3 regions of the Kribbella sp. NPDC048915 genome follow, and region 2 is predicted to be linked to each of the others. Evidence: predicted binding sites of a transcription regulator. Region 2 holds the regulator's gene; each other region holds the start of a gene.

Region 1 (9,505 bases), on a different contig from region 2:
GTTCTACGTCGACCCGGCCTCCTCGGTCGCGGCGTACGTACGACGGCACCCCGAGGACACCGCGCTGGCCACCAAGATCGCGCCGTACGCCTCAACGCATTGGGTCGGCGCCTGGAGTGGCGACGTACAGACGAGCGTGACGGCATACACGACCGCCGCTCAGCAGGTGAAGCAGTTGCCTGTGTTGGTGACGGACCATCTGCCGGGACGTCAGTGCGGGATCGGCGGCGGCGCGGCGTCGGATGCGGCGTACCGCACGTGGATCACAGCGGTGTCGGCCGGGATCGGCGCGCGGCCGGCGGTCGTCGTACTCGAGCCGGACGCCCTGGCCCGACTCGACTGCTACCCGCCGGCGGAGTGGGACGGGCGGATCGGGTTGCTGAAGTACGCCGTGGACGTGTTCGCGGCGAAGAACCCGAACACGTGGGCGTACCTCGACGCCGGCTCCGCGACGTCAGGTGACGCGAAGGAGATCGCCCGTCGCCTGCGACTCGCGGACGTCGGAAAGATCCGCGGCTTCGCCCTGAACACCGCGGACTACTTCACCACCGAACAAACCGTTGCCCACAGCACCAAGATCCTGCAGGCGCTCGGCGGCGGTACGCACTATGTGATCGACACCGGCCGCAACGGCAACGGCTCCGACGGCAGCTCCTGCAACCCACCCGCCCGCAAACTAGGCACGCCCCCGGCCCGCACTCCGGCCGGCCCGTCCGCCCCCGTCGACCTGCACCTCTGGCTCCGCACCCCCGGCGAATCCGACGGCCCCTGCGGCCTCACCCCCGACCTCCCCACCCGCACCTTCTCCCCCGCACTGGCCCACCACCTCATCACCGGCACCTGACCCCCGCCCCCTGACATCACGCCCCCTGACATCACGCCGCCCTGGGAAAGCGACAGATGCGGCTCGGACCACCCCACGCGTGACCAACAGCGCCACAAAGCGGGGGTGCGTCCGCGCGGCGGAGGCTTTGAACAAGCGAAGCCACGTTCTCCATCGGCCTCGTGTCGCCGGCTGACCGCGACCGAGCTGGCCAGTATCCGGTGCGCAGCCCCCGTTTCCTGTTCGACGCCCCGACAGCTGGCCACCCGGAACCCCGGAAACTCTCCTAGATGATTGATGCACGGCCTGGTCTGGATTCGGCGGTCGTAGGCGGTGATCGAGTCGAGGACACTCGGGCGTGTGGCGTGTGTCAGGTCGACAGGACGTCTCCCGTCCCAGGAGCCACGGCTGAGCGTGAACCGGACACCGAACACACCCGCCCCACACCACACTAACTGTCGAGCGTGCACACCTTCGGACCGTGCATCAATCATCTAGGAGCGTTTTCCGCACGACAGTGGAGGATTCTTTCCGTCATACGGGGGAAACCCTCCACAGATGCGGCTGGGACCACCCCACCCATGACCAACCAGCGCCACACAGCGGGAGCGCGTCCGCGCGGCGGGGGGCCTGAACAAGCAATAACGAGTGCACACACACCGTTTCCTGTTCAAGCCCCCCGAGAGTTGGCCGAGCGGGAGCGGGCGGCGGGCGCGGGCAGCGGGAGCGGGAGCGGGCGCGGGCAGCGGGCGCGGCGCGGGAGCGGGCGGCGGGTGCGGTGCGGGAGCGGGCGGCGGGTGCGGTGCGGGGCGGGTGTGGGCACAGCAGAAGGTCCCGGGTCGGCGACCCGGGACCTTCTGGGGTACTGCGTCTACTGCCTGTACTGCGTTTACTGCTTGTGCTGTGCGGACTTCAGCGGATCAGAAGTCCATGCCGCCCATGTCGGGGGCGCCGCCCGGAGCGGCCGCGGCCTTCTCCGGCTTGTCGGCGATGACGGCCTCGGTGGTGAGGAACAGGGCCGCGATCGACGCCGCGTTCTGCAGCGCGGACCGGGTCACCTTGGCCGGGTCGATGATGCCGGTGGCGATCAGGTCGACGTACTCACCGGTCGCGGCGTTCAGACCGTGACCCGGCTCGAGGTTGCGGACCTTCTCCACCACGACGCCGCCCTCGAGGCCGGCGTTCACGGCGATCTGCTTCAGCGGGGCCTCGACGGCCTGGCGCACGATCTGCGCACCGGTCGCCTCGTCACCCTCGAGCTCCAGCTTCTCGAACGCCGCGACGGACGCCTGCAGCAGCGCCACGCCACCACCGGCGACGATGCCCTCCTCGACGGCCGCCTTCGCGTTGCGAACGGCGTCCTCGATGCGGTGCTTGCGCTCCTTCAGCTCGACCTCGGTGGCCGCGCCGACCTTGATCACCGCAACGCCGCCGGCCAGCTTGGCCAGCCGCTCCTGCAGCTTCTCGCGGTCGTAGTCGGAGTCCGACTTCTCGATCTCGGCGCGGATCTGGTTCACCCGGCCGGTGATCTGGTCGGCGTCGCCGGAACCCTCGACGATGGTCGTCTCGTCCTTGGTGACGACGATCTTGCGGGCCTGACCGAGCAGCTCCAGGTCGACGGAGTCGAGCTTGAGGCCGACCTCCTCGGAGATCACCTCGCCGCCGGTGAGGACGGCGATGTCGACCAGCATGGCCTTGCGGCGGTCACCGAAGCCCGGCGCCTTGACGGCGACGGCCTTGAAGGTGCCCTTGATCTTGTTGACGACCAGGGTGGCCAGCGCCTCACCCTCGACGTCCTCGGCGATGATCGCCAGCGGCTTGCCGGTCTGCATGACCTTCTCCAGCACCGGGACCAGGTCCTTGATGCTGCCGATCTTGCTGTTCACCACCAGGATGTACGGGTCGTCGAGGACCGCTTCCATCCGCTCGGTGTCGGTGACGAAGTACGGCGAGATGTAGCCCTTGTCGAAGCGCATACCCTCGGTGAGCTCGAGCTCGAGGCCGAAGGTGTTGCTCTCCTCGACGGTGATGACGCCTTCCTTGCCGACCTTGTCCATCGCCTCGGCGATGATCTGGCCGACCTGGGTGTCCGCGGCGGAGATCGACGCGGTCGAGGCGATCTGTTCCCGGGTCTCGACGTCCTTGGCCAGCTTGAGCAGCTGCTCGCTGACGGCCTCGGTGGCCTTCTCGATGCCCTTCTTCAGGGACATCGGGTTGGCGCCGGCGGCCACGTTGCGCAGACCCTCGCGGACGAGAGCCTGAGCCAGCACGGTGGCGGTGGTGGTGCCGTCACCCGCGACGTCGTCGGTCTTCTTGGCAACTTCCTTGACGAGCTCGGCCCCGATCTTCTCGTACGGGTCCTCGAGCTCGATCTCCTTGGCGATGGAGACGCCGTCGTTGGTGATCGTGGGGGCGCCCCACTTCTTCTCCAGCACGACGTTGCGGCCCTTCGGGCCGAGCGTCACCTTGACCGCGTCGGCGAGGGTGTTCATTCCCCGCTCGAGGCCGCGGCGCGCCTCTTCATCGAACGAAATCAGCTTGGGCATTCTCCGCGAGTCCTCCCGCGTCGAGTCTGTGTGGTTCAGCCGGCCTGATGCCCGCGACGGACGGCACCGGCCCCGCGACGCTCATGTCCCGCCGCACACCGGCACCTCATCGAGGCCGTACTCCTTGCACACTCCGGGCGCGAGCACTTATCACTCTCACCCATGGAGTGCTAACCAAGTATTAGCACTCGCCCCAAGTGAGTGCAAGCCAGCCCCCGGCCTACGGTGGACCCATGGCGAGCGTACGCCCGGCCGGATCCGGTGCCTGGGCCGACGTCCGGGCGGTGATGGGCGAGCGCGGCGACCCGTCGCGCTGCTTCTGCCAGTACTTCCGGCTCCGCGGCAAGGCGTGGTCCGAGGCCTCCCCGGACCAGCACCGCGAGGCGCTGCGGCACCAGGTCTGCGACGGAGAGCGACCGCCCGGTGTCGTCGCGTACGACGGGAACGTGCCGGTCGGCTGGTGCGCCGTCGGACCTCGTACGTCGTACCCACGCGTGGTCGCCTCGCCGTACTGGCGCACGGACCACCCGGACGCCTGGGTGATCACCTGCTTCGTCGTACCGGTCGGGCAGCGCCGGAAGGGAATCGCCGGCGAGCTGTCCGCGGGCGCGCTGGAGCTGGCCCGCTCGTACGGCGCACGCACGGTCGAGGCCTGCGCCGTCGACACCGCCGCGGCCGGCCGGGTCCCGTCCGCCGACCTGTACCGCGGGCCGCTGTCGGTCTACCTGGCGGCGGGCTTCACCGAAGTGAGTCGCACCAGCCCGCAGTGGGTCCTCGTCAGCCGTGCAGTTGGGTGACCAGGTACTTCGGGGCGGTGAGGCGGTAGGCCTCGGTGATGAGCTCCTGCAGCTCGCCGGGATCGGCCAGCTCGAGGTGAATGTCGAGCCAGGCGAACCGGCCGCTGGCCCAGGACGGCGCATACACCTCCGGATCCTCGGCCACCAGCGCCTCCTGCTCCTCCCGGAGGGCCTTGAGGTGCATGCGGGTCTGGTCGCCGGACAGGTACGCGAAGCTCTTGTTCCGCACCTTGAACACCGGCTGCCCGGCCCACCCCTCCTGCTCCTCGACCCCCGGCAGCCCCACCATCACCTTCACCACCGCCGCCACGTCCATACCCCGGCACGCTAGCCACCCCCACCGACAGTTTTGTCAGCGCGCGATCCTGACGGCCACCGTCGACCCGGCCGGCAGGACCGTCACCACAGCAGGTGATACGCCGAAAGGCAGTGCCGTCGGGGTAGCTGGGCGACCGCACCGGCTGGTACCGCACCTTGAGCCCGGCCGCCGTTCGTCCATGCTCCTCCGCTCACCCTGAGAGACAGCCTGGAGGGGCCTGAGGGTTCCACGGAAGGGGTAGGGGTCGGGTCAGGGGTGGGTCGGTACCGATCCGGATGTGGCAGCGGCCGTCCGCACGGGACAGTGGAGCCATGACGAACTCCAACGCTCCGTTCCAGAATCTGTCCGGCAAGGTCCTTCGCCGTTCCTCGAAGCAGCGCATGCTCTCCGGTGTGTCCGGTGGCATCGCCGAGTACCTGAACGTCGACGTGACCCTCATCCGGCTCGCGTGGGTCGGCCTGACGCTGATCACCGGCGGTGCCGCGCTGATCGGCTACGCGGTCGCGTGGATCGTGATCCCCGAGCCGGACGGCAAGGCGGTCTGGCAGAACGTCCAGCAGTCGGTGAACCAGAACCACACCCAGAACCACACCCAGGACACCACCGAGCAGGACATCGCGGCCCGCATCTACGACGACACCACCACGACCGGCGACAAGCCCCCGGCGGCGTGACCACCACTGCGCCAACCGAACGGCGCAGCACCGCCGGACCCGGCGGCGGGGTGCCGAACTGACTTCCCACCCCGCTGCCGCGCTGCCACACTGCCGTGGTGCAGCGCGCCGAACAGATCACTCGCTGCCCCGACTGCGGGCAGCAACTCCGGGTCAACCCGAGGCACGTCACCTGGTGTGACAAGTGCGACTGGAACGTCGACCCGGCTCCTGAAGTGGACCGGACTCCCCCGTGGCGCCGTCGGCTCGAGCACCGGCTCGCCGACGCGCTGTACCGCGAACTGGAGTCCGGAACGGTCCACCGCCCCGGCTGGGACGCTGCCAGGATCAGCGCCCACGTACTGTCCGGGCTGATCCTGCTGCTGCCGCTGCTCGCGTTCCTGGTCGGCGTCGGCCTCCTGGTGTTCTACCGGCCGCTCTGGCTGAGCGGGCTGCTCGCTCTGCTCGCCTTCGGGATCGCCTTCCTGCTGCGTCCGCGGGCCACGCGGCTGCCTGACGACATCTACCTCGTCCACCGCGACGAGGTCCCCACGCTGTACGCCGTGCTCGACGAGCTGGCCGACGCCATCGGCACGCGGCGGGTGGCGGCTGTTGCCGTCACTACGGACGCGAACCTCTGGTACGCACAGGTCGGCTGGCGCTTCCGGCCTGTCGTCTGTATCGGGCTGCCCCTCTGGGCAGGTCTGAGCCCGCAGGAGCGCGTCGCCGTGCTGGCGCACGAGTTCGGCCATGGACGCCACGGCGATACCCGAAGCGGCTGGGTGGTCGGCGCTGCCTGGTCTGTCCTGGGCGAACTGCAGGCCACCTTCGCCGAGCAGCACGGCGACCGCATCCGGCGGGAGTTCGGCTACGAGGACCCGACCGGAGCCACGCTCGTCAGCCGGATGCTCAACGCCACGATCGGCGTCCTGGTGAGCGGCGTCGCCTGGCTGCTCGAACGGCTGGCGTTCCGCAGCGACCAGCGGGCGGAGTACCTGGCTGATCTCAAGTCGGGCGAGATCGCCGGTTCCGAGGCGAGCGCCCACGCGCTCGAGCGGGTGCTGCTGGCCGACACCTCGTACCGGGCCATGGAGCGAGCGCTCCGGTTTCCGACCGAAATCGACCCGTTGGAAGCCGTACGGCGCGAGGTGACGGAGATCCCCGCCCACGAGATCGAACGCCGGTTGCGGGTCAGCCGGCTGCGCGAGGTACGGACCGACGCGACGCACCCGCCGACGTACCTGCGGACGAAGCTCCTCCGCAGCCGACCGGCCACCAGCGCCCGTCTGGTCCTGGGGATCGACCGCAGCCGAGCCATCGACCACGAGCTGCAGCCGACCGCCACCAAGGCACTGGCCGCCCTACGCGCCAGTCTCTAGCACCCCCAGCGTCGCGTCCCGGACGACCGCGGCCTGGTCGGGCTGGTCGGTGAAGACGGCCTGGAGGCCAAGAGTCGCGAAACGGGTCAGTTCGGTGCTGAAGTCGGTCGCCGTGGGCAGGAAGCGCCGCTCGGCGCGGAACGTCCACGCCTGGACGTTCAGACCGGCGCGGTGCGCTTCGTCGACCAGTCGGGTGGGTTCACCGAGCCGACCATCGGCCAGCCGAGGTACGACGAGGTCCTTGTGCGGCGCCAGCACCTGCGCGTACGTCGAGATCTCGCGGAGACCACGCCGCTCGACGAACCCGGTCCCGATCAGCTGAACCAGCGGTACCCCGGTCATCACCGACAGCCGCCGCAGACTGGCCGGTTCGAACGACTGGATCATGATCTCGTCCGGGCGCAGCCCCAAAGCGATGATCCGCTCGGTGAGCAGTTCCTCCAGTGGCAGACCGAGCCGACGGAAGTACGCCGGATGCTTGATCTCCGGCAGTACACCGATCAGCCGCCCGAGCCGCGCAGACTCCGCCCGGGCCAGTGCGACCACGTCGTCGAACGTGGGGATCTCCTCGAGCCCGTCGTACGCCGTGTTCGCGGCGCGCAGCGCGGGCATCCGTTCGCGGGTCCGCAGCGTCCGCAGCTCGGCGTACGTGAAGTCCTCCACGAACCAGCCGGTGACCGCCGTCCCGTCAACGACCTTGGTCAGCCTGCGATCCGCGAACACCGGGTGGTCGGCGACGTCCGTCGTGCCCGACAGTTCGTTCTCGTGCCGGCAGACCAGGATGCCGTCGAGCGTGGCGACCAAGTCCGGCTCCAGGTAGTCGGCCCCCTGGACCGCTGCCAGCCGGTACGCCGCCGCCGTGTGCTCGGGCCGGTACCCGCTGGCCCCTCGATGCGCGATCACCAACATGCCGCCAGCACACGCGCCGCGGATGACCCGGCAGGAACGTGTTGCCCAACGCAAGATGACGCTTCGCCGACGGTCTCCAGGTGCGAGTAATTCGCATGCGGCTGTCGGTGGCGGCACCTAGCCTGAGAAGGCTATGAGACAACTGCCGCTCGCCGACCCCGGCGTACCGAATCACCGCTCGCCGGCCCGCTATCTGTGGTGGGTGGCCGGCGGCCAGGCCCGCACGCTCGCCGGCGGGATGGCGTTCGGCATCTTGTGGATGGCGGCGCAGGCGTTGATCCCGGCGCTGCTCGGCAAGGCGATCGACGAGGGCATCGCCGCGCGGGACAGTGAGCGGCTGCTGCACTGGACCGCGCTGCTGTTCGCGGTCGGCGTCGTGCAGGCGGTCGCGGGCATCATGCGGCACCGGTTCGCGGTCACCAACTGGCTGACCGCGGCGTACCGGACCGTTCAGGTGGTGACGCGGAAGTCGGCCGATCTCGGCGCGACACTGCCCAAGCAGCTGGCCACCGGAGAGGTGGTCAGCATCGGCGCCGGCGACCTGTCCTACATCGGCAACCTGATGGAGATCTCGGCCCGGTTCGCGGGCGCGATCGTCGCGTTCGTCGTGGTCGCGTCGATCCTGCTCTCGTCGTCGACCGTGCTCGGTCTGGTGGTGCTGATCGGCGTACCCATCATGCTGTTCTGCCTCGGCCCGATGCTGCGGCCGCTGCACCGGCGGCAGTCCGCGCAGCGCGAGGCGGTCGGCGAGCTGAACTCGCTCGGCTCGGACATCGTGGCCGGTCTGCGCGTGCTGCGTGGCATCGGCGGCGAGGAGTCGTTCTCCCGGCGGTACCGCAGCGAGTCGCAGCAGGTGCGGAAGGCAGGTGTGCGCGTCGCGGGCATCCAGTCCGTGCTGGACGCCGCGCAGGTGCTGCTGCCCGGCATCTTCGTCGTGCTGGTGGTCGGACTGGGTGCACACTTCGCGCTGCGCGGTCAGCTCAGCGCCGGTTCGCTGGTCGCCTTCTACGGGTATGCGACGTTCCTCGTGCTGCCGCTGCGGACGGCGACCGAGTTCGCCAACCAGCTGATGCGCGGACTGGTCGCGGCGGGCCGGGTGATCCGGGTGCTGAAGCTGGAGACCGACATCACCGAGCCGGAGACGCCGGTGCGGCTTCCCGACCGTGGTGACCTGGTCGATCCGGTGTCCGGCATCCGCGCCCGCGACGGCCTGTTCACGGCGGTCGTCTCGGCCGAGTCGGACAACTACGGCAAGCTCGCGGACGCCCTCGGCCGGTACGACGACGCCAGCGAGGTCAGGTACGGCGGGGTGACGCTGGCCAGCGCTACCCGGGCTGACGTCCGGGAGCGGATCCTGGTCAGCGACACGGGCTCCCAGCTGTTCACCGGTCCGTTGCGCACCGAGCTGGACCCGACAGGCCGGCGCTCCGAGGACGACCTGATGGCCGCGCTGCGAACGGCGTCCGCCGAGGACGTGCTCGTCGCGCTGCCGGACGGGCTCGACTCCGAGGTCGAGGAGAAGGGCCGCTCGTTCTCCGGCGGTCAGCGTCAGCGGCTCGTGCTGGTGCGGGCGCTGCTCGCCGACCCGTCCGTGCTGGTCCTGGTGGAGCCGACCTCGGCCGTGGACGCGCACACCGAGGCGCGGATCGCGGAGCGGCTGCGCGCGCACCGGGCCGGGCGTACGACGGTCGTGCTGACCGGCAGCCCGCTACTGCTCGACCGCGTCGACGAGGTGATCTTCGTCGCCGCCGGCCGTGTCGTTGCTACCGGCAAGCACCGCGAGCTGCTCGAGAGCACACCGCAGTACCGCCGCACCGTCACCCGTCAGACCGAAGACGCCGAGGAGGCCCTGCGATGAGGCAGATCCTGCCCGTGGCCGGGCCCACCGAGATCCGCCGGCACGCGCGCCGATTGGCCCGGCAACACCCGCGTGCCCTGCTGATCGCGCTGGGGCTGCACGCCCTGGCCGCGGTGACCGGGCTCGCGGCGCCGCGACTGATCGGCAACCTGGTCGAAGACGTGCAGAACGGCACGACCGCGACCAAGGTCAACGTGGTGATCGCGGTGATCGCCGCGTTC
Region 2 (9,505 bases):
GCCGCGGACCAGGATGTCGGCGGCGAACTCCTTCTCGACGATGCGGAGGAACTCGTCCCGGGCTCCGAGCAGGGCCACCATGTCGATGCTGTTCGGTACGACGATCTTGTGCGACGCCTGGGTGCTGGTGGCGGCGCCGGCCACAGTGCCGTTCGCGCGCGCCTCCGGTTCGATACTGCGTGGCCTGGACAGGCTGTTCCTCCTGAAATCAATGATGTGACCTGTCCATGCTAGCCGCCCGCTCCGACAGCCTCACGTGGTTTCCCCCGGACACGCCCTGGCGGCCCGTCTTCGTTGTCAACCTGGGACAGGGTCTCCGCGTCGTCTTTTCGTGGCACAACCGGCGGTGGTGTACGAAGAGTGCGTGACACATGAGTCCTCGTGGGATGCCGACGAGGCGCTGACGGCTGTCTACACCGCCCACTACACCTCGCTGGTCCGGCTCGGGGCGCTGCTGCTGCGCGACGTCGGCACGGCGGAGGAGATCGTGCAGGACGCATTCGTCGCGATGCACGGTCGCTGGAACCGGCTGCGTGACCCGCACAAGGCGCTCGCGTACCTGCGGACCACGGTGGTCAACCGGTGCCGATCCCGTCAGCGCCACCTCGTGGTGGTGGACAAACACACCCCACGCACGCTCCCGGACGAACCGAGCGCCGAACACGCCGTACTGCGCACCGCCGAGACCGACCGGGTGATCGAGGCGATGCGCTCGCTGCCGGAAAAGCAACGCACCGTGATGGTCCTGCGCTACTACGGTGACCTGTCAGAGGCGGAAATCGCGGACACGATGGGCATCAGCCGGGGATCCGTGAAGAGTCATGCCGCGCGCGCGACCAAGTCGCTGCGCCAGCTCCTGGAGCAGACCGTATGAGTGACAACCAGAACGACCCGTTCGACGAGCTGATGCGACGGTCCCTGCACGAGGAGGCGGACCGGATCGAACCGTCCGACGCGCTGCCGGAGATCCGTGCCCGCGCGCACGCCCAGCGCCCCGCCGCGCGGCGCCCGTGGCTGATCACCGCCGGCCTGGCCGCGGTCGGTACCGCCGCCGCCATCGGCGCGTTCACCATGCTGAACGGCGCCCACGACATCGCCGACAACGAAGTCGCCGGGCCCGGCCCCGAGGCGTCAGGTCCGGAGCTGCCGGGGACCGGGCCGAGCGCTTCTCCGGTCCCGTCCACCGTCCCGTCGACCGCGCCGTCGACTGCACCTTCCGCCGGGTCGACTGCCGGGCCGACTGCCGGGCCGACCGAGCCGGCGATCACCTCGGTGCCGTCGGCCGGGGACACCACGGCGCCCGCGACACGCGGCGTACCGGAGCCGGCAGTGAAGAGTGCCGTCGTACCGGTCTATTGGCTCGGTCAGCAGGTCGGCGCGGACAAGACGTCAGCCCGCCTGTACCGCACCTGGGCGAAGGTGAGCGGCCGGCCGGCCGAGCAGGCGGTCCGGATCATGACGTCCAAGCAGCCGAGCGACCCCGACTACTTCTCCGTGTGGCGCGGCGCCGCGCTCAACACCGTCACCCGCTCGAACGACGTCGTCACCGTCGACTTCAAACGCCTGCCGCAGGGCGCGCTGGACCGCAACCTCGCCCGGGTCGCCGTGCAGCAGCTCGTGTACACGGTTCAGGGCGCGCTGCAGGACAACCACACACCCATCCGGGTGACCGAGGCCGGCCGTCCGGTCGGGGCGCTCTTCGGCCACGTCGACACCGCCACGCCGCTGGGCCGCGCGCAGGCCGCCGACGTCCAGGCGCTCGTCTGGATCGACAGCCCCACCGAAGCCGCGGCCGTCGAGCCCAACATCACGGTCCAGGGCGTCGCCGCCGCCTACGAAGCCACAGTCAACTACCAGGTCACGAACCTGAAGACGCGCGAGACCGTGAAGAGCTACGCCAACACCAAGGAAGGCCAGAAGTTCTCGCCGTTCTCGTTCCGGCTGAAGCTCAGCCCCGGCCCCTGGGAACTCAGCGTCTACCTCATCTCCCCCGCCGACGGCAGCATCACCGACACCGACACCAAATCGATCGTCGTCAAATAACCCCCCAGCCGCAGCCCGGCCGCACGGACGCCGGAATGCCGGTCGAGGTCGTCGCCGGGGTGCCGGTCGGGTTGGTCGGCAGTGCGCCGGTCAGGGCCGATCGACGAGGTGGCCGGTCGGGGCGATCGGCGGGGTGTTAGTCGGGGCGGTCGACGGTGGCGGCGAGGAGACCGGGGAACGCGGACTCGAACTCGTCGCGGCGCAGGCGGTTCAGCCGGCGAGCGCCTTCGTCGCGCTGCTCGATCAGCCCGGCGGCCCGCAGTACCGCGAAATGATGACTCGCGGTCGCCTTCTTCACCGGCAGATCGAACGTGCCGCAGGCCCGCGTCCAGTCGTCGTGCGCGGCCAGGTCCCGCAGGATCGCCCGCCGGACCGGATCCGCGAGCGCATCGAGCGCCACCTGCAGCGACACCTCAGTCGGGTGAACATGCAGCAACGTCCGAGCCCGAGCCGATTCGACAGGCATAGCGTCCGATCCTCCGCACAACAGTTCGTCCCCCGTCCAACAGCGTACCCACCCCGCCCCAGCCGGCGCGGAGGTGTGTCGGCTCAACAGGACGTCTCCGCCAACAGGTAGTGCACCTGAGCGTGAATCGCTCCCCGCGTACACCGTTTCGAGGTGCACTACCTAATGAGAGATTGCACACCGAACCAGGTGATGACATGCCCTAGGTCCAGCGGTTGGTGGCCAGGAGGGCGGCGGCTGCGGCGACGCCGGCGGTGGACGTGCGGAGGACTGTGCGGCCCAGGCGGACCGGAGGCACGGCGAAGGCGGTGAGTTCGGCGGGCGCGATACCGCCTTCCGGGCCGATCACGAGTACAACGTCGCCGGTCGGCGGGAGCTCCAGCGATGCGAGGGGCTGGGTCGCCGCTTCGTGCAGCACGACCGGCAGCGCCGCGTCGGCCAGCAACTTCGCAACATCCGCCGTCGACGCGAGCGGGGCGACCTCGGCGAACCACGTACGGCGCGACTGCTTGCTCGCCTCGAACGCCCACGCACGCCACTTCGCCAGCGTCTTCTCGACCCGTTCGGGGTTGGCGCGGAACTGACTGCGCTCCGCGTTCCACGGCACGATCACGTCGGTGCCGACCTCGGTCAACATCTCGACCGCCAGTTCGGCGCGCTCCCCCTTCGGTACCGCCTGGACGGCGATCAACCGCGGCGTCGGCGCACCGTCCGCCCCGCGCTCGTCGACGGCGACCGTCACACCGGACTTGCTCGCGGCAACCACCGGTCCCTCGACCCACGCGCCACGCCCGTCCGTCAGGCGTACCCGCTCGCCCGGCCCAATTCGCCGTACAACCGCCGCATGCCGCCCCTCGGCACCGTCCAGCACCAACTCGCCCTCACCGAGCTCGGCCCGGAAGAACACCGCCACACCCACCTGCCACACCTCCACCTACCGCTACCCCGCTCATCACCCACCAACCGACCATCGACCACCCGGCCATTCGATCGCTCGGCCGCAGAGCACCTACCGACCCACCACCACCCAGCCGCCCCAACACTCTCACGCCCACTCTCGACGCCCACCGAAGCATGCCCTCAGAGCGAGGTTCCCCCTGAACTGGAGGGTTGCCCGCTGAACTGGAGGGTTGCCCACTGAACTGGAGGGTTGCCCACTGAACTCGAGGGTTGCCCACTGAACTCGAGGGTTGCCCACTGAACTCGAGGGTTGCCCACTGAACTCGAGGGTTGCCCACTGAACTCGAGGGTTGCCCCCTGGAAATTTCAATGGGCAACCCTCCACTTGAAGGGGCATCGGCTCTCGTGACTGGCTGTGTGGGCGGTTGAGCGTGCCTGAGCGGCGCCGGCTGCTCCAACAGCACGGGATATCCGTTCCCGTTGGGGGTTCTTCGTGCGTACACCAGCAGAGAACCCCCAACAGGAACGGATATCCCGTGCTGTTGGGGTGGAGTGAGCAGGAGCGTCGGCCGGCGGACAGGCGGGGCGCGCGAGGCCGGGCGGCACGAGCGGGGGCCGGCCTCGGCCGGGGCACGGTGGTGCAACCGCCGGTCAGGCCACGGTGGTGCGACCGGCGGCGGTAGGGCGAGCGGGTGCAGCCGGCGGTGGGGCGGGTCAGTGGGCGCCGAAGGCGTCTCTCAGGCGGCCGAAGACGCCTTTGTGGGCGGCTTGGACTTGGCCTTCGGGGCGTTCTTCGTCGCGGAGGGCGGCCAACTGTTTGAGGAGGTCGACCTGGGACTCGTCGAGTTTGGTCGGCGTCTCGACGATGACCTGGACGATCAGGTCGCCGCGGCCGGCGTGGCGGAGGCGGGGGACGCCGCGGGCGGCGAGGGTGATCGCGGTGCCGGACTGGGTGCCGGGGCGGATCTCCAGCGGGACCGGCTCGCCCTCGAGGGTCGGCAGGTCGATCGTGGTGCCGAGCGCGGCGGCGGTCATCGGCAGTGTGACCGTGCAGTGCAGGTCGTCGCCGTTGCGGGTGAAGATCTCGTGCGGTTCGACCTCGATCTCGACGTACAGGTCGCCGGCCGGGCCGCCGCCGGGGCCGACCTCGCCCTGGCCGGAAAGCTGGACGCGGGTGCCGGTGTCGACGCCGCCGGGGATCTTCACGGTGACGGTACGGCGGGAGCGCACGCGGCCGTCGCCGGAGCACTCGACGCACGGGTTCGGGATGGTGGTGCCGTAGCCGCGGCAGTTCGGGCAGGGGCGCATCGTGCGCACCTCGCCGAGGAACGACCGCTGGGTGTGGGTGACCTCGCCGCGGCCGTGGCAGATCTCGCAGGTGACCGGCTCGGAGCCGGCTGCCGCGCCGGTGCCGCTACAGGTCGGGCACAGTACGGCGGTGTCGACCTTGAGCTCACGCGTCGTCCCGAAGGCCGCCTCGGCCAGGTCGATGCGCAGCGGGATCAGCGCGTCCTGACCGCGCCGGGTGCGCGGCCGCGGCCCGCGGGTCGCGCCGCCGGTCTGGCCGAAGAAGGCGTCCATGATGTCGGTGAACGTGAACGCCTGACCGAAGCCGGCGCCGCCCGGGCCGGCCCCCGCGGTGGCGAACGGGTCGCCGCCGAGGTCGTGCATCTGCCGCTTCTGCGGGTCGCTGAGAACCTGGAACGCGCGCCCGATCTCCTGGAACTTCTGGTGGGCGTCCTCGGAGTCGTTCACGTCCGGGTGGTACTGGCGTGCCAGTTTGCGGTACGCCTTCTTGATCTCGTCCGGCGACGCGTCACGGCTGACGCCCAGGACGGCGTAGTAATCGGTGCTCATACTCCAGACCAGGGGTTGTCTTCGTTAGGATTCAGCCAGAATTTGGCTGACGTAGCGGGCGACGGCGCGGACGGCGCCCATCGTGCTGGGGTAGTCCATGTGGGTCGGGCCGACGATGCCCAGGGTGGCCAGCGCCTCGGACTTCGACCCGTAGCCGGTGGCGACCACGGAGGTGGTGGCCAGTTCCTCGAACGGGTTCTCGTGGCCGATCCGCACCGTCAGCGTCTGCGGGTTGGTCGCCTCCCCCAGCAGTTTCAGCAGGACGACATGCTCCTCCAGCGCCTCCAGCACCGGCTTCACGTTCCGCTCGAAGTCGTCGCCGTACCGGGTCAGGTTGGCGGCGCCGCCGACCGCGATGCGCTGCTCGCCGACCTCGTCGGTGAACGCCTCCAGCAGCGTGGTGACGATCGCCGAGACCAGCGAGCGGTCGTGCGGCGCGAACAGCTCCGGGACGCCGGCCAGCGACGCGGTCGCCTCGGTCAGCCGCTGCCCGGACACCGCCGTGTTCAGCCGCGAGCGCAGGTCGGCGATGACCTGCTCGTCGATCTCGTTCGGGTGCTCGACGAGCCGTTGCTCGACCCGGCCGTTGCTGGTGATCAGAACCAGCAGCAGGCGGCGCGGGCTCATCGTGACGACCTCGATGTGCCGCACGCTCGACCGGTTCAGCGACGGGTACTGCACGATGGCCACCTGGCGGGTGATCTGGGCCAGCAGCCGGACGGTACGGCGGACGACGTCCTCCAGGTCGACCGCCCCGGCCAGGAACGACGTGATCGCCTTCTTCTCGGCGACCGACAGCGTCTTGACCGTGCTCAGCTTGTCCACGAACAGCCGGTACCCGGCGTCGGTGGGAATACGGCCCGCGCTGGTGTGCGGCTGGGTGATGTACCCCTCCTCCTCCAGCGCGGCCATGTCGTTACGCACCGTAGCCGGTGACACGCCGAGATTGTGCCGGTCGACCAGCGTCTTCGAGCCGACCGGCTCATGGGTGGCGACGTAGTCCTCGACGATGGCGCGGAGAACGTCGAGCTTGCGTTCGTCGAGCACGCGCATCACCCTCTCAGCCTCGTGGCCGGCCTTGGCACTCAGTCCTTCAGAGTGCCAGTCTAGGCGCTCTCGGGCGACGCTCCCAACGGAACCGGCGCCGGACGCGCCACGGTGCTCGTCACATCCACCGGCTGGTCCTGTACCGCGGCCTCCAGCAGCGACTCGAGTACGTCGAGCACGTGGAAGGCCAGTGCCCCGTCGGCCCGGTGCGGTTCACCGCGCCGGATCGCGCGGGCCATGTCCGCGACACCTACGCCGCGGCCCGCTCCAGCGTACCCGCCGGCCACCGGGACCTCGGTCCACTCACGCTGCGCAGACGTCGCGATCTCGACCGTGCCGTCGAAGTTGTTCGGGTCCGGGACCGACAGGCTGCCCTCGGTGCCGTGGACCTCGATCCGCGGCAGCCGCGCCGCCCACACGTCGAACGACATCAGTACGGTCGTGAGCGCACCGGACTCGTGCTCCAGGACGCCGGTGACGTGCGTCGGTACCTCGACCGGGAACGTCGTACCGGCCCGCGGACCGGTGTGGATCTTGCGCTCCTCCTTGGACCGGCCGGCGCGCGCGGTGACCCGGCGGACCGGACCGAGCAGGGTGACCAGGCTGGTCACGTAGTACGGACCCATGTCGAGGACCGGGCCGCCGCCGGGCTGGTAGTAGAACTCCGGCGCCGGGTGCCACAGCTCGTGCCCTGGCGTGACGAACGACGCGGTCGCGGCGTGCGGTACGCCGATGTCGCCGCGGTCGATCACCGCTCGCGCGGTCTGGGTGCCGGTGCCGAGGACGGTGTCCGGCGCGCAGCCGACGCGGAGGTTGTTCGCGGCGGCGTACTTGAGCAGCGGCTCGGCCTCGGCGCGGTCGACGGCGAGCGGCTTCTCGCCGTACACGTGCTTGCCGGCCTCCATCGCGGCCTGATGCACGGGGGCGTGCGCGGCGGGGATCGTCAGGTTGACCACGATCTCGACGTCGTCGGCGGCGTACAGCTCGTCCGGCGCGACCGCGCGGACGCCCGGGTTCTTCTCGGCGACCGCCTGAGCGCGGCTCACATCGAGATCGGCGACCGCGACCACCTCGACCCCCGGGAGCTTGCCGAGGTGCTCGAGGTACGTCCCGGAGATGACGCCCGTACCGACGATGCCAACGCGTGTCATTTGCTCGCCCACAGCAGCCCCCGCTCGATGATCGTGCGTACCTCGGGAGTCTCCAGGTCGTCCAGCTTGTGGCCGACCGTGCAGACGAAGACCTTGCCTTCGCCCCAGGTGCGGGTCCAGATGGCCGGCATCACCGCGCCCTCGATCCACGGGTAATCCGGGTGCGACTCGAACTGCGTCGTCGCCAGCACCGTGTTGGTCGGGTCGTAGTGCACGTAGTACTGCTCGGTGTGCACGTCGAAGTGGGAGATGCCCTGCACGATCGGGTGATCGGCCTGCTCGGGCAGGATGTTCACCCGGTAGTCGGTGAACCCGTGCGGGTGCGAGATGAACTGCCCGCCGGTGATGAAGCTGTAGTCGGCGTTGTCGCGGAACGAGTCCGCGATCCCGCCGTGCCAGCCGGCGAACCCGGTACCGCGCCGGATCGCGGCCTCGAGGCCCTTGAAGTGGTCCGTCTCGATGGTGCTCATCGTGACGCACTGCAGCACCAGATCGACGCCGTCCAGGTCCAGATAGGCGGCGGTCGAGTCGGAGACGGTGACGTCGTACCCGTTCTCCTTGAGGAACGGGATGAACAGGTCGGTCGCCTCGACCGGCGAGTGCCCTTCCCAGCCGCCCCGGACCACCACAGCACGTCGTGTCGTCACACCGGCCACCCTTCGAAAGTTTCGAGATTCCGATCGGAACTGTTGCGACTCTAGATCCGCAGCCGAGGGGTTGCCAACCGCCCGGGCCTGTCTGACCGAGGGGTGACCATCGAACCTTTAGGGTCGAGAGATGGGCTGGAAGTTCTGGAAGCGGTCGAACCCGATGGATCCGCAGGAAATGCTCGTCCGCGGGCACGCCGAGGCGAACAGCTTCCCGGCGCCGCCGCGGCCGCAGGACACGCTGCCGGTGGGGTCGTTCGGGATGACCGTCGAGGACGTGTTCTCGATCACCGGCCGCGGCACTGTGGTGACCGGGCGGGTGCAGGCCGGGACGGTGTCGGTCGGTGAGCAGGTGCTGATCACCCGGGCCGGCCAGCCGCTGCTGCAGGTCGAGGTGACCGGTATCGAAATGTTCCGCAAAACCGTGCGGACCGCCAAGGCCGGCGAGAACATCGGGCTGCTGCTCCGCGGCGTCGACCGCGACCAGGTGCTCCAGGGCGACGCACTGAGCAAATAGCCGCGCAAGTACTGTCGGACCCATGAGCGCATGGGCCGAGATCGGCGACCGCACCTGGGTCCGCCGGTACGACGAATGGGACCTGAACGTCGGCCTGGTCGTCGGTGCCGACGGCGCGCTGGTGATCGACACCCGGGCCACCGCCGAGGAGGCCGAGCAGCTCCGTGAGCACATCCGGGAGCTGACCGACGCACCGGTGAAGTGGGTGGTCAACACTCACGCCCACTTCGACCACGTGGTCGGCAACAGTGTCTTCACCGACGCGACCGTCTACCTGCACGAGAACGCCGCGGCCGAAGAGAACCTGGCCGGTACGACGTTCGCCGCCGCCAAGGTGCTCGACCTCGGTGATCGCCGCGTCGAGCTGCTGCACGTCGGTAACGCGCACACCTCCGGCGACACCGTGGTCGTCGTACCGGATGTGCGGGTGTTCTTCGTCGGCGACCTGCTCGAGGAGTCGGCGCCGCCGTCGTACGGCGAGGACTCGTTCCCGCTGGAGTGGCCGGACACGATCCAGGCCGCGATCGGCATGATGCCGGCCGACGCGACGGTCGTTCCGGGGCACGGCGCGGTCGTGGACGTCGAGTTCGCGCACAACCAGGCGATCGACCTGGGCAAGGTCGCGAACACGATCTCGACACTGCATCACGCCGGCACGCCGCTCGAGGACGCGCTGAAGCACACCGAGGACTGGCCCTGGCCGGTGGACAAGCTGCAAGACGCGATCCGCCGCGGGTACGCCGCCCTCGGTACGCCGCAACGCCCGAGCCTCCCGCTGCTCGGCCCCAGCTGACCTGAGGTACCAACGAACAGGACGTCTCCGCCGGTCGCCGCGAGCCGCACGCTCGGATACCGCTTGGACCACCGCCCGGTAGGC
Region 3 (9,505 bases), on a different contig from region 2:
CGGCGATCCGGGCGACGCCGAGCGCGTCCCCCTTCGGCACGCCTCCGCCGCGGAGCGCCGTCACCACCTCGGCCGACACCAGAACCTTGCCGCTGGCAACGGCTCGGCGGACCGTGGTGTCCTTCGCCGACACGTCCACCATCCGCGCGGCACCGGTCTCGTCGACGTGGGTCAGCCCGCCCGGTCCCGGCGTCCCGGAGTCTTGTGTCATCAGGCACCCCCAAGCAGCATCAGCTCGACCTGATCGCCGGCCCGCACCGACGTCACGTCCTCCGGCACCACGATCAGTGCGTTCGCCCGGCTCAGCCCGCCCAGCAGGTGGGAGCCGTGCCCGCCGACTGTACTGGCCATCCAGCCCTCGTCACCGGACGTTGCCGCGGCCCGGACGAACTGCCGCTTCCCCGCCGGCGAGCTGAACCCGTCCAGCGTCACGCCCGGCATGAGCGGGCGCCGGTACGGCATCTGGCCCATCATCTTGCGCAGCGCCGGCCGCACGAACACCTCGAACGACACATATGCCGAGACGGGATTGCCGGGCAACGTGAAGATCGGAACCTCGTCCTCGCCGATCACCCCGAACCCCTGCGGCTTGCCGGGCTGCATCGCGACCTGCGGGAAGTCCACCGTGCCGAGCTTGGACAGCTCCTCCTTCACGATGTCGTACGCACCCATGCTGACACCGCCGGTGGTGATGACCAGGTCGGCCCGCACCAGCTGGTCGGACAGCGTGTCCATGATCCGCTTCGGATCGTCGTCGACGATACCGACGCGATACACCACCGCGCCGGCGTCGCGCGCGCACGCGGCCAGGGTGTAGCTGTTCGAGTCGTAGATCTGCCCTTCGCCCAGCCGGCTCCCCGGCTCGCGCAGCTCGGCGCCGGTCGAGATCACAACCACCCGCGGTCGCGGCCGTGCCTTCACCCGCGCCCGGCCAACCGCGGCCAGGACGGCGATCTGCCGCGGCCCGAGGACCGTGTCGCGGTCGAGCACCTTCGTCCCCGCCGTCACGTCCTCCCCCGCATGGCGCACCGAACCGCCGAGCGGCGGCTGCTGGGTGATACGCACGTTGACCGTCCCGCCGTCGGTCCACTCGACCGGGACCACGCTGTCCGCGCCGCGCGGCATCGGCGCCCCGGTCATGATCCGCACGCAGGTCCCGGGGGTGACCACGATCGGCTCGCTGCGCCCGGCCCGGAACTCCCCGACCACCGGCAGGGTGATCGGATTCTCGTCCGCGGCGCCGGCCAGATCCGCCGCCCGGACCGCATAACCGTCCATGGCGGAGTTGTCGAAGCCCGGCAGACTCACCCCCGAGACGATGTCCTCGCAGAGCATCAGCCCGACTGCGTCCATCAACGGCTGGTCGAACGCCGGCAGGGCGGCAACCCGGCCGAGCACGACCTCCAGATGCTCATCAACACTCCGTCTCACGAGCTCGACCCTAATCCACCCGACCGCCGTTCCCGGCGATAGTTCCGGAAGGGTGCGCCAAGAAGTCCGGCTGGGTTCTAGCCAGGTTCCGATTCGGGATGCGCGCCCCAGACCATGCGGACGTCGGGTGCGCGTTCCTCGTTGCCTGCGCCGTCGGTACGCCGTACCTCACGGAACCCGTGCCGCCGGTAGAAGGACTGTGCGCGGGTGTTGCTCTGGAACGTCCACAACGCCAGCCCGCCGGGGCGGAGGTCCTTGGCCAGGTCGACCAGCGCCGAGCCGATGCCCTGACCGCCCGCCTCCGGGTCGACGTACAACTGGTCGAGGTCGTCGCCGTCGAGCGTGAGGACCGCGACGATCCGGTCGTCGCCGAGCGCGACCCAGGTCTGCGCGTCCGGCAGCAGGACGTCGGCGAACCAGACGGCGACCTGCTCCTCGGTGTGGATCGCGGCCGGCAGTTGGGCGCCGTCGGCATGCCGCGAACGCCACCACAGCGCGGCCGCCTCGTCGGTGTCGGACGGTTCGAGCGGGCGGACCAGAAGGTCCTCGATCACCGCAGCTCGGTTCCGTCCGGGATCACCCGGCGCTCGCCCTCCGGCGCGATCACCTCGACGTCACCGATCACCACGACGTCCTTGCCGAAGGCAACATCGCCGCGGACCGCGAGCCGGTCGGCCCGGACCAGCGACGGCGCACCGGCCGGGAACCGGGTGTCGAAGTCGGCGAGGATCTTGTAGTACTCCGGGTCGAGGTCGATGTACGGCTCGTCGCCCTGGTGCGTCGTGGTCAGGTCGCCGGCCTCGTCGAGCTGGTACACGTCCGAGCGCAGCACCAGCAGATCGTTGGTGGTCTTCACCGGCTTGAACCGGCTGCGGTCGACGACCACCGCCTGCGAGCCCTCGAAGGTCTCGATCGCGGTCCCCATCCCGGTCTCCAGCTGGATCACCTTCGGCGAGGACGGGTCGGCCGGGTCGACCGTCTTGTGGTTCACGATGATCGGCAGCCCGAGGATTCCGTCGTTGCCTTCCATCAGCTCGGCCAGGCGGTCCAGGTCGATCCACAGGTTGTTGGTGTTGAACGTCTTGTGCCGGGTGATGTCCTGAAAGTACTGCGTGTCCTCGTCGGCGACCTGGGCGCTGTCGCGCAGGATCAGTCGCCCGTCGGACTTACGGACCGCGACGTGGCCGCCCTTGCGGTCGGAGCGGGTCCGCCGGCACACCTCCATCCCGAACGGCACGTCGTGATCGGCCATCCAGGCCGCGATCCGCCCGTCCGGGGTCGCCCCGAGGTTGTCGGCGTTCGAGATGAACGCGTGCCGGAAACCGCGCTCCCGGAGTGCGTCGAGTGTGCCCGACGCGACCAGCGCGGTGAAGAGGTCACCGTGACCGGGCGGGCACCAGGCGAGCTCCGGGTCCGGCTCCCACTCGGCCGGCGTCAGGTCGTCGGCGAGCAGCTTCGGCTCCATATTCTGCATGAAGTCGAGCGGCAGCCCGTCCACGGCGAGCCCGTCGTACTCGTTCAGAATCTGCAGCGACTCTTCCTTGGTGCGGAACGAGTTCATCAGGATCAGCGGCAGCGGTACGTCGTACGTGCGCCGGGTGCTGAGGATCTGGCGGGCGATGATGTCCAGGAAGGTCAGGCCGTCCTTGACCGGCAGCGCGGACTTCGGGCCGGTGACGCCCATCGACGTACCGAGGCCGCCGTTCAGCTTGATGACCACTGTCTCGGCCAGGGCGGCGCGCAGCGCTTCCGGATCGGTGTCCAGATGGTCCAGGTGCGGCAGGTCGCCGACCGGCTCGATGTCGTCTTCGCGGATCTTCCCCAGCTGCCCCGACTCGAGCAGCTGGTAGTAGTGCGTGAAGACCCGAATCGCGACGTCGGCAGCGCCGGCTGCGCGCATCTTCTCCTGTGCCAGTCTGAGACCCAGCTCACTCATGCACCAACCCTAGGCGACGCATGGTGATCCCAGTATTGCCCGGGTCACGCTCCTACGATCGAGCTGTGTTCCAGACGAAGGCCGCGGCACGGCAGCACTTCCTCGGCGCGCGCGGGCTGCGGCCCCAGCCGGAGGGACTGCTGGCGAGTGCCCAGCAGGCGCTGCCGGATGTGCACCGGATCGCGCTGTACGTGTCCAGGGGAGCTGAGCCGCAGACCGGTGCACTGATCGACTGGCTGCTCGCGACGCACCGCGAGGTGCTGTTGCCGATCCTGTACGCCGACAACGACCTGGGCTGGGGTGTTGCGCCCGGGGCGGCGGATCTGGTGCCCGGTCGGCTCGGGCTGTCCGAGCCGCCGACCGATCTGGGTTCGGAGGCGATCGCCACCGCCGAGCTGGTCATCTGTCCGGCCTTGGCGGTCGCCCGTGACGGCGTACGGCTCGGTCGTGGCGGTGGCTCGTACGACCGTGCGCTCGCCCGCGTGCGCCCCGGTACGCCGATCTGGGCCGCCGTGTACGACTCGGAGATCGTGGACCACCTGCCGTGTGACGAGCACGACTACCCGGTCGACGCGGCGCTCACTCCACGTCACCTGGTGCAGCTGCGAAGATCGGTGGATGACTGAGACCGCTGTCCAAGCAGCAGCCACAGCCGCACGCAACCTCGGCCTGACGGTCACCGAGCCGGCAGTGCTGTACGAGGGCTTCTCCACCGTTGTACACCTTAAGCCGTCACCCGTGGTCGCGCGAGTGCCGATGCACCTGCCACCAGAACTGCGGGAGTCGGCGCCGATCGCCGTCCGCCAGCAGCGTGAGCTCGACGTGGTCGCCTGGCTGGCCGGCCAGGGGCTGCCGGTGACCGTGCCGAGCCCACTGGTGCCGATGGCGCCCGTGGAGCAGGACGGCCTGTCCATGACGTTCTGGGAGTACGTCGACGTGGACAGGTCGACTGAACCGGACTACGCGGCCGCAGTGGCTCGTGTACCCGAGCTGCACGCGCTGCTCGCGCAGTACCCGGGCGAACTGCCCTTCATGAGTCCGCTGCGGTTCGTGGGGCACGGTCTCTCGGTCGCGAAGGCGGTGCCGGGGCTGCTGGAGCAGGAGGACATCGACCGGGCTCGTGCGGAGTGGAAGGTCCTGGAGCCGATTCTGACCACCAAGGCAGGCTTCGAAGCCGCCTTCCCGGCTGTCGCCGTGCAGCCGCTGCACGGCGACGCTCCGGCGTGGAATCTGATCACCACCACGAACGGTGCGTTCTGGGCCGATTTCGAGGACGTGACGGTCGGACCGCGCGAGTGGGACGTCGCCGGCTGGGGACCCGACCTGTGCCGCGCCTACAGCGACGCGGCGCCGGTCCCGCTCGACCCCGCGGTCCAGCAGCTGATGGATCTGGCCCGGGTACTCCAGCTCCTGGTGTGTACGCCGCTGGTGCCGCAGATTCCGGAGCTGGCGGACGGCATCCGCATGTACGCCGCCCAGTGGCGGGAGATGCCTTTCGCCGCCGGTCTGGGCTAGCCAGGGGCTAGCTGTCGGGCTTGGTGAAGGTCAGGGAGTGCTTCCGGGCCGCCTCGACGGCGCCCTTCGTGTAGGCCCACTGGAGCGTCTCACCCTTCACCCACAGCTCGGTCTGATCCGTGTAGTGCGACGAGAACGCATGGCCGGACACCCCGGTCAGGTTGATCCAGCGGGACTTGTCGAAGTCGGACAGGTCCACCACCATGCGCATCGACGGCGTCGACGTCACGGCGTACCCCTCCGCGGCGTCCCAGGAGGTCGCGTCGACGATCGACGTACCGCCGCCGAGCTCGTACGGGCCGCGGTTGAAGATCCTCCGGACCAGGCCGATGTCCGACGTACCGAGGGTCTGGTTGGTGAGCGTGAGCTTGTGCAGCCGGCCCCACTCCCAGTTGGACGGCTCCCGCGCCATCTTCTGGGTGATCTCGGTCCGCGCGTTGACCAGGGCCTCCCGCAGGATGTCGTCGCGGCTCTCCCGTTGCGGCGTGGCGATGTTGTCCCACCAGCCGCTGTTCTGCTGGGCGATCAGCTTGCGGACCACCTCGAACCAGCGGGAGCCGCCGTCCGGCCAGGTGTCCTTGGGCAGCTGGTCGTGGAACGTCAGAGCGAGCACGTTGCGCCAGACCACGTTGAAGTACGCCGCGGCGGCCGAGTCCGGCGGCTGGGTGAAGTCCCAGTTCCGCAGGGTGTCCTGGCCTTGCCGGTCGAACTCGTCGTCGATGCTGATCCGCAGCAGGTACGGCACCAGCATTTCGGCGATGCTGTTCTTGGTGTCCAGCTGGATCGACGCCATCGCGTTCGCATCCAGCTTCCCGGCCGCCTTGATCCGCTTGAGGATCTCCTGTGAGCGGTACCCGTAGTCCCACGAGTTGGTCAGGTAGTAGGGGTACGTGTTCGGCACCACTGCCTGGTTGGCGGTGACGATGACGCCGTCCGGCGGGTCGTACTCGGTCGGCAGCGAGTCGAACGGGACGTAGCCCTTCCAGTGGTACCTCGGGTCCCAGCCCGGGACCGGCCAGTCGCCGCGGCCGACCGAGCGGACCGGCACCCGCCCCGGCGCCTGGTAGCCGATGTGGCCCTCGGTGTCGGCGTACACCAGGTTCTGCGAGGGCGCCTCGAACAGCCGCGCGGCCGCACGGAATTGCGACCAGTTCTGGGCCATGTTGATCGCGAACAGCGCGTCGGCGGTCCGGCCCGGGGTCAGCGCGGTCCACTGCAGCGCGACGCCGTACGCCTTCGGGTACTTCGCCCGCGCCGCGGCGGACTCGCCGACCTTGCGCTCGTCCTGGCCGACATCGGAGATGAGCGGGCCGTGCCGGGTCTCGCGGACGGTGAGCGTCTCCGGCTCGTCCTCGCCGGCGATCTTGAACGTCTCCTGCCGGGTGGCCATCGCGCGCCACTTGTTGTTGTAGAGGACGTTGTCGCCGTCGATCCGCTCCAGGTACAGGTCCTGGACGTCCGGGTCGAGGTTGGTGAAGCCCCAGGAGATCGAGTTGTTGTGGCCGATCACCACACCCGGGAGACCGGAGAAGCTGAAGCCGGAGACGTCGAACGGACAACTCTTGCCGACGTTGTTGCAGTGCAGGCCGACCTGGGTCCAGATGCCCGGCATGGACGCGCCGAGGTGCGGGTCGTTGGCCAGCAGCGGCTTTCCGGTGGTGGTGTGGTCACCGGACACCACCCAGGAGTTCGAGCCGATGCCGTCGCCCTGTCCGAGCAGCTCGGGCAGGCCCTTCGCGACCTTCTCCACGGTGTCGAGCGACTTCAGCAGGTCCTGGGTGAGCATCCCGCGGCGGACCTCGGGGGCGACCGGCGAGGTGGTGAACTTGCCGTCCTTCGCGACCGCCGCAGCGGACAGGATCGGCTGGTTGCGCTCGTACGGGTACTGCGGGTAGAGGCTCTCGATGTTGCGCGCCGGGAACGCCGCCAGCAGCTTCGTCCGGGTGATCTCCTCGTCCAGGTTGCCGCCGAGGTCCCACGCCATCGCCTTGAGCCAGGCCAGCGAGTCGGCGGCGGTCCAGGGCTCCGGCCGGTAGTTCTTCGGCCCGCCGGGCTGCAGTGACAGGACGCCGTACTCCAGGCTCAGACCGGAGCCGCTGTGCTCGGACAGGTAGGCGTTGACGCCGCGGGCGTAGTCGTCCAGGTACTGCCGGGTGGTCGGACTGAGCAGCGGCAGCTCCTTCTCGGCCACCCGCCGCCAGCCGAGGGTCCGGGTGAACTTGTCCGTCTCGAGCGCGGACCTGCCGAACAGCTCGGTCAGCCGGCCGGACGTGACGTGCCGGCGGAAGTCCATCTCGAAGAACCGGTCCTGCGCGTGCACGTAACCCTGCGCGGCGAACAGGTCAGCCGGGGTGTCGGCGTAGATCTGCGGGATGCCGTTGGCGTCCCGGAGCACGGTGACGTCGGCCTCCAGACCGTTCAGATCGATCGTTCCGTCGTACGTCGGGAACGAATGGCGGACGACGTACACGACGGTTCCCGCAATCACCAGGAGGACCGTGGCGAGGGCGATTCCGCTGACGATGACGGCTCGAAGCAGGCGACGCACGGACCAACCGTAGAGAATCCCACCGCCCACCCCAAATGGGGTCCCGCACAACTTTGCGTTGCTCTGCGTCAGCTTTACATCGACGCTGAGTTGAGCTACAGAGGACCGGGTTTGGAATACTTCGGCCCGCTGGCGCATTATTAGCAGTCGGGTAGTAGGAGTGCCAGCGGCCTGAAGGGAACCGACCGTGCCGACGTACCAGTACCAGTGCACCGACTGTGGCGAAGCGCTCGAGGTGCGCCAGAGCTTCACGGACGACGCCTTGACCGTGTGCCCGAACTGCCAGGGCAACCTGCGCAAGGTGTTCAACGCCGTGGGTGTCGTGTTCAAGGGCTCCGGCTTCTACCGGACCGACAGCCGGTCGTCGGGCAACAGCTCGCTTCCCGCGAAGTCCGACTCGTCGGCCTCCGGGGCGTCCAGCTCCTCGTCGTCCTCCTCGGATTCGTCGTCGGGCGGTTCGTCATCCACGTCGACTTCTTCGTCCTCGTCTTCCGGTTCTTCGACGAGCTCGTCCTCGGGCACCAGCGCGGCCTGACCGCCGCGCCTGTGGATAACTGAAGGGCGGTCGCCGGAGAAACTCGTACCTTCTCCGGCATGAAAATCCCCTCGCTCCACGACCTGCTCCGGGCCGCCCGTTGGCACCGTCGGCTGCTGGCCGGCGTCGCCGCCGCGGCCGCTGTGTACTTCGGACTTCTTGCCCTCTCCCCCGCGCCGCCACCGACGGTCGCCGTGCTGGCGGCAGCGCATGACCTCAGCGGCGGAGCCATACCGGACCGCGGCGACTTACGCACTGTCGAGCTACCGCCCGACGCCGTGCCCTCCGGCGTACTGAAACCTGGCAGCGAGCTCACTCACCGTGTCCTCAACGGCCCGGTCAGAGCAGGCGAACCACTCACCGACGCGAGATTTCTCGCCCCACCCGCCGTGCCGTCGGGCTCCGTTGCCTACCCGTTCCGCGTCGACGACGCCGACATCGCCGCCCTGCTCCGGGTCGGCGACCGCATCAATCTGTACGGCGCCGTGAGTACGACCGCCGACGCTGCCGGGCTGCTCGCCCGAGCCGTGCGCGTGGTGGCGTTGCCGGCACCTCGATCGTCGTCCACCGGGGCGCTGATCGTGATCGCGACGACGCCGGACACGGCCGCGCGACTGGCGCAGGCCACCAGCAACGCGAGAATCAGCGTCGCTCTGACCCCCGATACGAGCTGATCACGCAGCGAATTGGCCGCGGGACGATCTGTTGCCATCCGGCGCGGGCACTCGCCCTACGGAGCGTGCAGGCCTAACTTGTGCGGGTAAACCCCTCGCTCCGTGGAGGCACCATGCTCAAGGGCTTCAAAGAATTCATCATGCGCGGCAACGTCGTCGACCTCGCGGTCGCGGTCGTCATCGGCGCAGCGTTCGGTGCGATCGTGACCGCGCTGGTCGACGGCCTCATCAACCCGCTGATCGCGGCGATCTTCGGAAAGGCCGACATCAGCAAGGTCGGAAACTTCACGGTCAACGAGGCGGTGTTCTCGATCGGCTCGATCCTGCAGGCTGCGCTCAACTTCCTGTTCGTCGCCGCGGCCGTCTACTTCTTCATCGTGATGCCGCTGAACAAGCTGGCCGAGCGCCGCGCCCGTGGGCAGGAGCCGGAGCCCGAGCCGTTGACGACCGAGCAGGAGCTGCTGACCGAGATCCGGGACCTGCTTCGTACCCGCCAGCTGTAAAGAGTCCCAGTCAGCAGGTGGACGTGAATCCTCAGCCCCTGAGCTCGCCGGCGTCCACCTGCTCGGCGGAACCCACGGCGGCGACTTCGCCCGCGTAGCGCATCCAGCGGTACGCGACCGGCTGACCGTCGTTCCATTCCGCCATCAACCCGGCCGGGACATCGACGAATCCGCTCCGCTGATAGGTCCGGATCGCGGCGGCGTTCTCCGGCCGGACCCGCAGGAACACCTCCGAGTAACCGGCGGCCAGCGCCGGACCGAGCAACGCCCGCACAAGTCCAGCACCGATTCCCCGCCCCCGGACCTCCGGGTCCACGATGATCCGGGCGAGTTCGACCTCGTCCTCCTCGTCGTCCAGCCAGA

The links. Region 2 encodes HrcA, which represses chaperone genes, less so after heat shock. Its sites were predicted from a motif close to TTGGCACTCGNNNNNNNCGAGTGCCAA; they were not measured.
Region 1: a site for HrcA is predicted at 3,551-3,577, ahead of groL (chaperonin GroEL). Genes of this name have one in related genera too.
Region 3: a site for HrcA is predicted at 7,571-7,597, ahead of AB0B82_RS12940 (FmdB family zinc ribbon protein). Genes of this name have one in related genera too.

The regions. Positions count from the first base shown of each region.
Region 1 is NZ_JBEZFT010000109.1:11,923-21,427, reverse strand. It holds gene AB0B82_RS32910 (glycoside hydrolase family 6 protein) at 1-844, shown strand, start outside; gene groL (chaperonin GroEL) at 1,744-3,369, opposite strand; gene AB0B82_RS32900 (GNAT family N-acetyltransferase) at 3,603-4,166, shown strand; gene AB0B82_RS32895 (MmcQ/YjbR family DNA-binding protein) at 4,147-4,482, opposite strand; gene AB0B82_RS32890 (PspC domain-containing protein) at 4,797-5,159, shown strand; gene AB0B82_RS32885 (M48 family metallopeptidase) at 5,258-6,517, shown strand; gene AB0B82_RS32880 (glycerophosphodiester phosphodiesterase family protein) at 6,500-7,426, opposite strand; gene AB0B82_RS32875 (ABC transporter ATP-binding protein) at 7,560-9,284, shown strand; gene AB0B82_RS32870 (ABC transporter ATP-binding protein) at 9,281-9,505, shown strand, end outside.
Region 2 is NZ_JBEZFT010000057.1:12,862-22,366, reverse strand. It holds gene AB0B82_RS24830 (PhoH family protein) at 1-81, opposite strand, end outside; gene AB0B82_RS24825 (SigE family RNA polymerase sigma factor) at 365-874, shown strand; gene AB0B82_RS24820 (Gmad2 immunoglobulin-like domain-containing protein) at 871-2,043, shown strand; gene AB0B82_RS24815 (helix-turn-helix domain-containing protein) at 2,180-2,509, opposite strand; gene AB0B82_RS24810 (16S rRNA (uracil(1498)-N(3))-methyltransferase) at 2,712-3,428, opposite strand; gene dnaJ (molecular chaperone DnaJ) at 4,124-5,266, opposite strand; gene hrcA (heat-inducible transcriptional repressor HrcA) at 5,291-6,313, opposite strand; gene AB0B82_RS24795 (Gfo/Idh/MocA family oxidoreductase) at 6,373-7,464, opposite strand; gene AB0B82_RS24790 (ThuA domain-containing protein) at 7,461-8,111, opposite strand; gene AB0B82_RS24785 (EF-Tu/IF-2/RF-3 family GTPase) at 8,242-8,628, shown strand; gene AB0B82_RS24780 (MBL fold metallo-hydrolase) at 8,651-9,421, shown strand.
Region 3 is NZ_JBEZFT010000019.1:11,969-21,473, forward strand. It holds gene moaC (cyclic pyranopterin monophosphate synthase MoaC) at 1-211, opposite strand, end outside; gene glp (gephyrin-like molybdotransferase Glp) at 211-1,431, opposite strand; gene AB0B82_RS12915 (GNAT family N-acetyltransferase) at 1,509-1,985, opposite strand; gene AB0B82_RS12920 (UTP--glucose-1-phosphate uridylyltransferase) at 1,982-3,367, opposite strand; gene AB0B82_RS12925 (5-formyltetrahydrofolate cyclo-ligase) at 3,433-3,993, shown strand; gene AB0B82_RS12930 (phosphotransferase) at 3,986-4,882, shown strand; gene AB0B82_RS12935 (penicillin acylase family protein) at 4,890-7,430, opposite strand; gene AB0B82_RS12940 (FmdB family zinc ribbon protein) at 7,618-7,965, shown strand; gene AB0B82_RS12945 (SAF domain-containing protein) at 8,025-8,639, shown strand; gene mscL (large conductance mechanosensitive channel protein MscL) at 8,753-9,142, shown strand; gene AB0B82_RS12955 (GNAT family N-acetyltransferase) at 9,174-9,505, opposite strand, start outside.